2 regions of the Streptomyces sp. NPDC101227 genome follow, and region 2 is predicted to be linked to the other one. Evidence: riboswitches for the same ligand, from Rfam matches in the RefSeq annotation. Region 2 holds a riboswitch; the other holds the start of a gene.

Region 1 (4,411 bases), on a different contig from region 2:
TAGCCGTCCATCTGAATCGCGCTGTAGTGGACGAATACATCCGCACCACCGTCGACCGCGATGAAGCCGTACCCCTTCTCCGCGTTGAACCACTTGACGGTGCCCTGAGCCATGCCTAACTCCCCTATTACTGGCCCTTGCGCAGGACCGCACTCCGCGGACCCGGGTCAGACCTCACCCCACGAAAGGCCCGTGGGGTGTGCGCCGGAACGCGTCGACCGCCGCTGAATGTATCCGCACCAATGCCCAGCGCAACAGGTCAATCGGACGAGAATTCCGGCGCCGAAGAATCGGTAATTATGCGGTGAAGTCGCGTTACGCCGGGGCAAGTCGGGCCGGGCATAGCTCACGTATCCGACAAATGCTGCACACACTTCGGGCACAACTCATCGCGATCACATATGCGTTGGGCACGCGCGCGGAGTTGTACGAGGGTCGTACGCGGGTTGTACGAGGGCCCGCACGAAGAAGATCGCCCCCATGCTATCGCCTTTCGCGACATGGAATTGCCCCATCCGCTTTTAGGCGGATGGGGCAATTCTCGCCACTCAGGCCGAGAGATGGCGCAAATCAGTTCCCGGCGCGAACGGGGTCAGCAGCCTCCGGCCACCGCCGGAATGATGGAGACGCCCGCGCCGTCCGGCGTCGGCGTCTCCAGGCCCTGCTCGAAGCGGACGTCGTCGTCGTTGACGTAGACGTTCACGAACCGGCGCAGCTTGCCCGCGTCGTCCAGCACTCGGGCCGCGATGCCGGTGTGGTTCTTCTCCAGGTCGGCGATCACCTCGGAGAGGGTCGCGCCCTCCGCGACGACCTCGGCCTCGCCGCCGGTGTACGTGCGGAGGATGGTGGGGATGCGGACCTTGACGCTCATGGGTTCTGCCTTCCAGCGACTGCGGGGTACGAGTTCAGGGGTGAGGGGCCGGGGCTCAGCCGGACAGGCCGGCCGCGCGGAACGCGTCCAGGCTCGGCCGGATGGTGGCCGTGGGCCCGGCGGCGACGGCGTCAAGCGTCTTGAGGCCGTCACCGGTGTTGAGGATGACGGTGGTCAGGGCCGGGTCGAGCAGACCGTCCTCGATCAGCTTCTTGGTGACGCCGACGGTCACGCCGCCCGCGGTCTCCGCGAAGATCCCTTCCGTCTGCGCCAGCAGCCTGATCGCGTCCACGACCTGCTCGTCGTTGACATCCTCCACCGCGCCGCCCGTACGGCGCGCGATGTCGAGCACATACGGCCCGTCGGCCGGGTTGCCGATGGCCAGCGACTTGGCGATGGTGTTCGGCTTCTGGGGGCGTACGACGTCGTGCCCGGCCTTGAAGGCCGCCGACACCGGCGAGCAGCCCTCGGCCTGGGCGCCGAAGATCTTGTACGGCTTGTCCTCGACCAGGCCGAGGGCGATCAGCTCCTTGAGCCCCTTGTCGATCTTCGTGAGCTGGGAGCCGGAGGCGATCGGGATGACGATCTGGTCCGGGAGCTCCCAGCCCAGCTGCTCGCAGATCTCGTACGCCAGGGTCTTGGAACCCTCGCCGTAGTACGGGCGGAGGTTGACGTTCACAAAGCCCCAGCCCTCGCCGAGCGGGTCCCCGATGAGCTCCGAGCAGAAGCGGTTGACGTCGTCGTAATTGCCCTCGATGCCGACCAGGTCGCCGCCGTAGACCGCGGCCATGACGACCTTGCCGGCCTCCAGGTCGTGCGGGATGAACACGCAGGACTTGAAACCGGCGCGACGGGCGGCGGCGCCGACCGCACCCGCGAGGTTGCCGGTGGAGGAGCAGGAGAGGGTGGTGAAACCGAAGGCGCGGGCGGCCTCGACGGCGATCGCGACGACACGGTCCTTGAAGGAGTGCGTCGGGTTGCCGGAGTCGTCCTTGACGTACAGGCCGCCCGTGACGCCCAGCTCGGCGGCGAGGCGGTCGGCCTTGACGAGCTTGGTGAAGCCGGGGTTGAGGTTCGGCTTGTCGGCCACGTCGGCGGGGACGGGCAGCAGCGGGGCGTAGCGCCAGATGTTGTTCGGTCCGGCCTCGATCCGCTTCTTCAGGCCCTCAGGATCGCCGCTCGGCAGGTCGTACGCCACTTCGAGCGGCCCGAAACATTCCTGGCAGGCGAAGATGGGACCGAGATCGAAGCGCTGCCCGCACTCGCGGCAGGAGAGCGCGACGGCCGGGCCCAGAGCGATGGGGGTCCCCCCTGGACGGAGCTCGCCGGAGTCCTTGGGGGAGGGGGTGGTGGCGGTTTCGGTGACTTGCACAGCCATGGAGGCGAGGCCCTTTCTCCTCATCTTCCTCGCGGCGCATCTCGCCACGAGACGGATTTGGCACCTTCCCTAGCCGGGAGCCTCGCGCGCGCAGCAACTGCGGCGGAGACCGGCTGGAGGGTTGCCGGGGCTTCAACGGGCCGTATCCCTCTGCCCCTCTGGATGAGCGGTATGGCGCTGGGCCGAAACCCAGGCGTTTGTGGCGGTGACCCCGGCATGCGACGGTCATCCGCGTTGTTCAAGACTGTAACCGAAGGCACTGACAGTTGAGATAGTCGTCCGAACCGCGAGATGGATCACACAATGGATCACCAACGGGCCCCTGGCCCGGCGGCCACCGAGGAGTCGTAGACGTGCTGGAAGAGGTGGAGCGCTGGCTCAGCAGCCGCTCCTGGTCCGCGGCCGATCGCCCGCTCGGGCGGCTGCTGGAGGCCAAGCGCCAGACAGGCCGCACGGTCAGCGTAGTGCTGCCCGCGCTCGACGAGGAAGCCACCGTCGGGGCGATCGTCGCGGCGATCCGCGCGGACCTGATGACCGGCGCCGTCCCCCTGGTGGACGAGCTGGTGGTGCTGGACTCGGGCTCCACCGACCGTACGGCCGAGGTCGCGGCGGCGGCCGGGGCCAAGGTCGTCCACCGGGACAGCGTCCTGCCCCGCCTGCCCGCCGTCCCCGGCAAGGGCGAGGTCCTGTGGCGGTCCCTGCTGGCCACCACGGGCGACATCATCTGCTTCATCGACGCCGACCTGCGCGAATTCTCGTCGACCTTCGTCTCCGGGATCGTCGGCCCGCTGCTGACCGACGCCGACGTCCACTTCGTCAAGGCGATGTACGACCGCCCCTTGGAGACGGGCGGCGAGGGCTCCGGAGCGGGCCAGGGCGGCCGCGTCACGGAGCTGGTCGCCCGCCCCCTCCTCAACCTCCACTGGCCGCAGCTGGCCGGCTTCGTCCAGCCCCTGGGCGGCGAGTACGCGGCCCGCCGCTCCCTCCTGGAACGCCTGCCCTTCCCGGTCGGCTACGGCGTCGAGCTCGGCCTTCTGGTCGACGCCCTGCACACGGTCGGCCTGGACGCCCTCGCCCAGGTGGACGTCGGCGTACGCAAACACCGCCACCAGGACGGCCAGGCCCTCGGCCGGATGGCCGCCGCCATCTACCGCACCGCCCAGCTCCGTCTCACCCGCGGCCATCTGATCCGGCCCCGCCTCACCCAGTTCGAGCGGGGCGAGAACGGCTTCGTGGCGCGCACGACCGACGTGGACACCGAGGAGCGGCCCCCGATGGCCGAAATACCGGAGTACGCGGAGCGCCGGGCGGCCTGAAGCGCCGCGGGGCTGCCTCGGCTGAATTCCGTACGTTTGCGCGGATCGGTAGCTGGTTAATGTCGCGACATGGTCTCCGAGACGGTCTCCGAGCGCAGTGCGGTCCCACCAGGCGCCGACGTTCTCGTCGCGTCCAATCGCGGTCCGGTGTCGTACGCCGTCGGGGATGACGGCGCGCTGACCGCCAAGCGGGGCGGCGGGGGGCTGGTGTCGGGGCTGTCCGCGATCGGTCCGGACACCGATGCGGTGTGGGTGTGTGCGGCGCTCGGGGAGGGCGACCGGGAGGCCGTGCGGCGGACGGGCGGCGATCTGGATCCGGCGGACACGGGCGGGCAGCGGGTCCGGATGCTGGACATTCCGGCGGATGTGCATGCCGATGCCTATAACGGAATTGCCAATTCCGTGCTGTGGTTCGTCCACCACATGCTGTATCAGACGCCGCTGGAGCCGGTATTCGATACGGAATTCCGTGCGCAATGGGCGTCGTACGAGGCGTACAACGCCGCTTTCGCCCATGCGCTGGCCGAGGCCGCGGCGCCCGGGGCCGCCGTCCTCGTACAGGACTATCACCTGGCGCTGGTGCCCGGGATGCTCCGTGAACGCCGCCCTGACCTGCGGATCGCGCATTTCTCCCACACACCGTGGGCACCCGCGGAGTATTTCGCGATGCTGCCCGATGACATCCAGCAGAAGCTGGTGACGGGCATCCTCGGCGCGGACCGGGCGAATTTCCTGACCCAGCACTGGGCACGGGCCTTCATGGGCTGCTGCCAGTGGGCACTGGGGTCGGAATGCGACGCGTACTGGCCGCGCGACGAGGACCCGTATCTCTTCTCGACATGGCTC
Region 2 (4,411 bases):
CGGTCTACATGGCCAAGGCCGGAGGCTTCTTCTTCCTGGTCTTCGGTGTGATCTCGGTGATCGCCGCGGTCGCCAGCATCAACCCCGTCTGGGCCATAGGGCCGTACCGGCCGGACCAGGTCTCCACTGGTGCGCAGCCGGACTGGTACATGGGCTTCGCCGAGGGCCTGGTGCGTGTCATGCCGGGCTGGGAGTGGAACTTCTGGGGCCACACCGTCAACTTCGGTGTGCTGATCCCGATCGTGATCTTCCCGCTGGTCCTGGTCGCCATCGCGGTCTACCCGTTCGTCGAGTCCTGGGTACGCGGCGACAAGCGCGAGCACCACATCCTGGACCGCCCGCGCAACGTCCCCACCCGCACCGGCTTCGGTGTGGCCTGGCTCGTCGCGTACTTCGTGATGCTGATCGGCGGCGGCAACGACCTGTGGGCGACGCACTTCCACCTGTCGCTCAACTCCCTCACCTGGTTCGTCCGGATCGGCTTCTTCGTCCTTCCGGTGCTGGCCTTCATCGCCACCAAGCGGATCTGCATGGGTCTGCAGCGGCGCGACAAGGACAAGGTGCTGCACGGCCGCGAGTCGGGCATCATCAAGCGCCTGCCGCACGGTGAGTTCATCGAGGTCCACGAGCCGCTCGGCCAGGAGCAGCTGCACGTGCTCACCCAGCACGAGCAGCCCGAGCCGCTCGAGCTCGGCCCGGAGGTCGACGAGAACGGCGTCCGCCGCAAGATCCCCCGGTCGCAGAAGCTGCGCGCCAAGCTCTCCAAGAGCTACTACGGCGAGGACAACGTCATCCCCAAGCCGACGATAGAGGAGTACAAGGAGATCACCAGCGGCCACGGCCACCACTGATCACCACAGCGCCGTGAGGCGCAGGTAGTACGCCACCCAGAGGGCCCCGTCCGAGCACCGGACGGGGCCCTCCGGCGTGTCCCGGGGGTCGATAGGGTGAGGTCACAAGCAGTGGACAGACCAGGAGCGTGGACCATGAACGTTGTGACCCCGGTTGGCGGCGACAGCGTGGCGGCCCACACCTGGCCGGGCATCCTCAACGCCCTGCTGGACGGCCGCGACCTCGCCGCCGACGACACCGCCTGGGTGATGGACAAGATCATGCGGGGCGAGGCCGGCGACGCCCAGATCGCCGGGTTCGCGGTCGCGCTGCGGGCCAAGGGCGAAACCGTCGCCGAGATCTCCGGACTCGTGCGCACCATGTACGCGCACGCCCGCCTGATCGAGGTTCCCGGCCCCAGCGTGGACATCGTCGGCACCGGCGGCGACGGCGCCAAGACCGTCAACATCTCCACGATGTCCTCGATCGTGGTGGCCGGCACCGGCGCCAAGGTCGTCAAGCACGGCAGCCGCGCCGCCTCCTCGGCCAGCGGCGCCTCCGACGTCCTGGAGAAGCTCGGCGTCAATCTGGACCTCACCCCCCGGCGGGTCACCGAGGTCGCCGAGGAAGCGGGCATCACCTTCTGCTTCGCGGTGAAGTTCCACCCCGCGCTGCGCCATGTCGCCAACGCCCGGGGCCAGCTCGGCATCCGTACGACCTTCAATGTGCTGGGCCCGCTGACCAACCCCGCCAAGGTCCGCGCCCAGGCGACCGGCGTCGCGGACGCCCGGATGGCGCCGATCATGGCCGGGGTGCTGGCCGAGCGCGGCTCGTCGGCGCTGGTGTTCCGCGGCGACGACGGCCTGGACGAGCTGACCACCACCGCCACCTCCCGGGTGTGGATCGTCCGGGACGGCGCGGTGCGCGAGGAGCCCTTCGACCCCCGGGACGTCGGCATCGACATCGTCCCGGTCGAGGCGCTGCGCGGCGCGGACGCCTCGTACAACGCCGATGTGGCCCGCCGGCTGCTCGACGGCGAGCGGGGCCCGGTGCGCGACGCGGTGCTGCTGAACGCCGCCGCGGCTCTGGTGGCCCTGGAGCCGTCCGACGAGCCCCTGGCGGAGCAGATCCGCGCCGGAATCGACAGGGCCGCCGCCGCCATCGACTCGGGGGAGGCCAAGCGGGTGCTGGAGCGCTGGGTGGCGGCCAGCAACAGATGAGCGGCCGGTGACCGTCGGTGTGACGCAAGGCCCTGTCCGTTATCCGGACCGGGCCTTGCGCCTTTTTGCGGCTGTGGCATGATTCTCGGCAGGTCACGAGTGACAGCGACATAGGCCCCGGCCCGCTGTCCGGCAACCCTCCGTCCGTGGCGGGGTGCCCCGGGTGATGACCAGGCCGCAGGCAGCGAGGTCTGCGGCAAGCGCGGATCCCTCGCCAGGGATCCTGGTCCTCGAGGGAGCCCCTTCCGTGATGAAGCGAATGCGATAGGGCCGTCGGCCCCTTTCCCGCACCCCTTTTCCTTTCCCACCGCGGCGCTGTGCCGTGCGCTGTGACGCACCCGCCCGCGGTGAATTCGCTTACCTCTCACGGGAGTTCGCCATGTCTGTTTCCGCCGTTGCCGCCGACCGTTCTGTTTGTGCCCCACTGCCGGTTCTGGGCAGGGATGTCACCGTGCCGCTCGTGACCGGCGGCGAGGTCGACTACGCCGCACTGGACTACGCCGCCAGCGCCCCGGCCCTGCAGCGGGTCTGGGACGACGTGGCCGCCTACGCCCCGTACTACGGCAGCGTGCACCGCGGCGCCGGATACCTCTCGCAGCTGTCCACCGACCTCTTCGAGAACAGCCGCAGGACCATCTCCGACTTCCTCGGCTGCCGCGCCGACGACCAGGTCGTCTTCACCCGCTCGACGACCGACTCCCTCAACCTCCTCGCCGCCGTACTCCCGCAGAACACCCGGGTGTTCGTCTTCGAGACCGAGCACCACGCCTCGCTGCTGCCGTGGGAACAGCGCGCGGACACCCCCGTGACGTACCTGAACGCGCCGCGGACGCCGCAACAGGCGGTGGACACCCTGGAGAAGGCGCTCGCCGAGCGCGAGCCCTACGGCCCCGCTCTGGTGTGCGTCACCGGCGCCTCGAACGTCACCGGTGAACTGTGGCCGGTGCGGGAACTGGCCGCCGCCGCGCACGCCCACGGCGCCCGGATCGTCCTCGACGCCGCGCAGCTGGCCCCGCACCACCCCGTCGACATCGCCGAGCTGAACGTCGACTGGGCCGCCTTCTCCGGGCACAAGCTGTACGCGCCGTTCGGCGCCGGCGTGCTGGCCGGCCGCGCCGACTGGCTGCAGGACGCGGAGCCGTACCTGGCGGGCGGCGGCGCCAGCCGCAAGGTCTCGCGGCGCACGGACGGCGGCGTGGACGTCGAATGGCACACCACCGCCGCCCGGCACGAGGCCGGTTCGCCGAACGTCATCGGCGCCTACTCCATCGCCTCCGCCTGCCAGGCGCTGACCGAGGCCGGTTTCGACGGACTGGTCGCCCGGGAGCAGTCACTGATCGCCCGCGTCCGGGCGGGCCTGGCCGAGGTCCCCGAGGTCAAGGTCCTCTCCCTCTTCGGCGACGACGCCCCGCGGGTGGGCGTCATCTCCTTCGTCGTCGAGGGCTGGAACAGCTCGCACTTCGCGGCCGCCCTCTCGGCCGAGTACGGCATCGGGGTGCGCGACGGCCTGTTCTGCGCGCACCCCCTCGTCCGCACCCTGCTGGGCAGCGACCCGCAGGACCCGGGCGAGTGCGGCGCCCCGGAGGCGGCCCCCGGCGAACGCTCCCTGAACGCCATCCGGGTCAGCTTCGGCGCGGGCACGCCCGACGAACACATCGACCGCTTCCTCCACGCCATCAAGGAACTAGTCGCGAACGGCGCCCGCTGGAACTACCACACGGAGGACGGCCGTTGCGTTCCCGCGCCGGCCGCGCGTAGCGCGGTGTAAATCCCCATGTTGTCGGCTGTCCCGCCGTGGGTGGTTTCTCGCCGTTGCTCCCCCACTGCCTTAAGGGCGTGGGAGGTGCCCCCAGCGGCGGGCGTGGTGTTGTCGGGTGCGGTGACGGCCCTACACGGCTCCGCCGCTACGGTCCGTCCCCTCCGGTGGGTGGGGGGAAGGAGGCCGATGGGGGCCCACGTTGGGTTGTCCCTTTCCCATGATGGGTCGACAGGGAGCGGCTGACCGTCTACGTACGCTCCCACTGGTTTTCTCCCACCCCAACGGGGAGGGGGCGGGCCGCAGGACGGAGTCCGGAGGTCCGGTCCCGCAGCCGAACAGCCCCGCGCAAGCGGCACCAGCCCGCCGCTGGGGGCACCTCCCACGCCCTTAAGGCAGTGGGGGAGCAACGGCGGCAAACCCCCACGGCGGGGCAGCCGAACACATCGGCCCAGGCAAAGCGCAGCGGACCGGCCCGCCGCAGGCGCCACGGCGAGCCCCCCACGGCGGGACAGCCAAAAACAACGGCGCAGGCCAAGCGCAGCGCTACGCGTCGAGGCCGATAGCAAACGCCGCCTCAAGGTCATGCTGCGAGTACGTGCGG

Evidence for each region. A riboswitch is a leader RNA that binds a small molecule or an ion and turns the genes downstream of it on or off. The one in region 2 is predicted to bind S-adenosylmethionine.
Region 1: another riboswitch for S-adenosylmethionine. It lies ahead of thrC (threonine synthase); the one in region 2 lies ahead of ACIRPT_RS40830 (aminotransferase class V-fold PLP-dependent enzyme).

The regions. Positions count from the first base shown of each region.
Region 1 is NZ_JBIWOD010000006.1:113,635-118,045, reverse strand. It holds gene ACIRPT_RS15630 (cold-shock protein) at 1-113, opposite strand, end outside; gene ACIRPT_RS15625 (MoaD/ThiS family protein) at 593-871, opposite strand; gene thrC (threonine synthase) at 927-2,249, opposite strand; SAM riboswitch class I at 2,267-2,418, opposite strand; gene ACIRPT_RS15615 (glucosyl-3-phosphoglycerate synthase) at 2,603-3,565, shown strand; gene ACIRPT_RS15610 (trehalose-6-phosphate synthase) at 3,635-4,411, shown strand, end outside.
Region 2 is NZ_JBIWOD010000039.1:8,430-12,840, reverse strand. It holds gene ACIRPT_RS40840 (cytochrome bc complex cytochrome b subunit) at 1-851, shown strand, start outside; gene trpD (anthranilate phosphoribosyltransferase) at 987-2,051, shown strand; SAM riboswitch class IV at 2,143-2,260, shown strand; gene ACIRPT_RS40830 (aminotransferase class V-fold PLP-dependent enzyme) at 2,431-3,819, shown strand; gene ACIRPT_RS40825 (Lrp/AsnC family transcriptional regulator) at 4,354-4,411, opposite strand, start outside.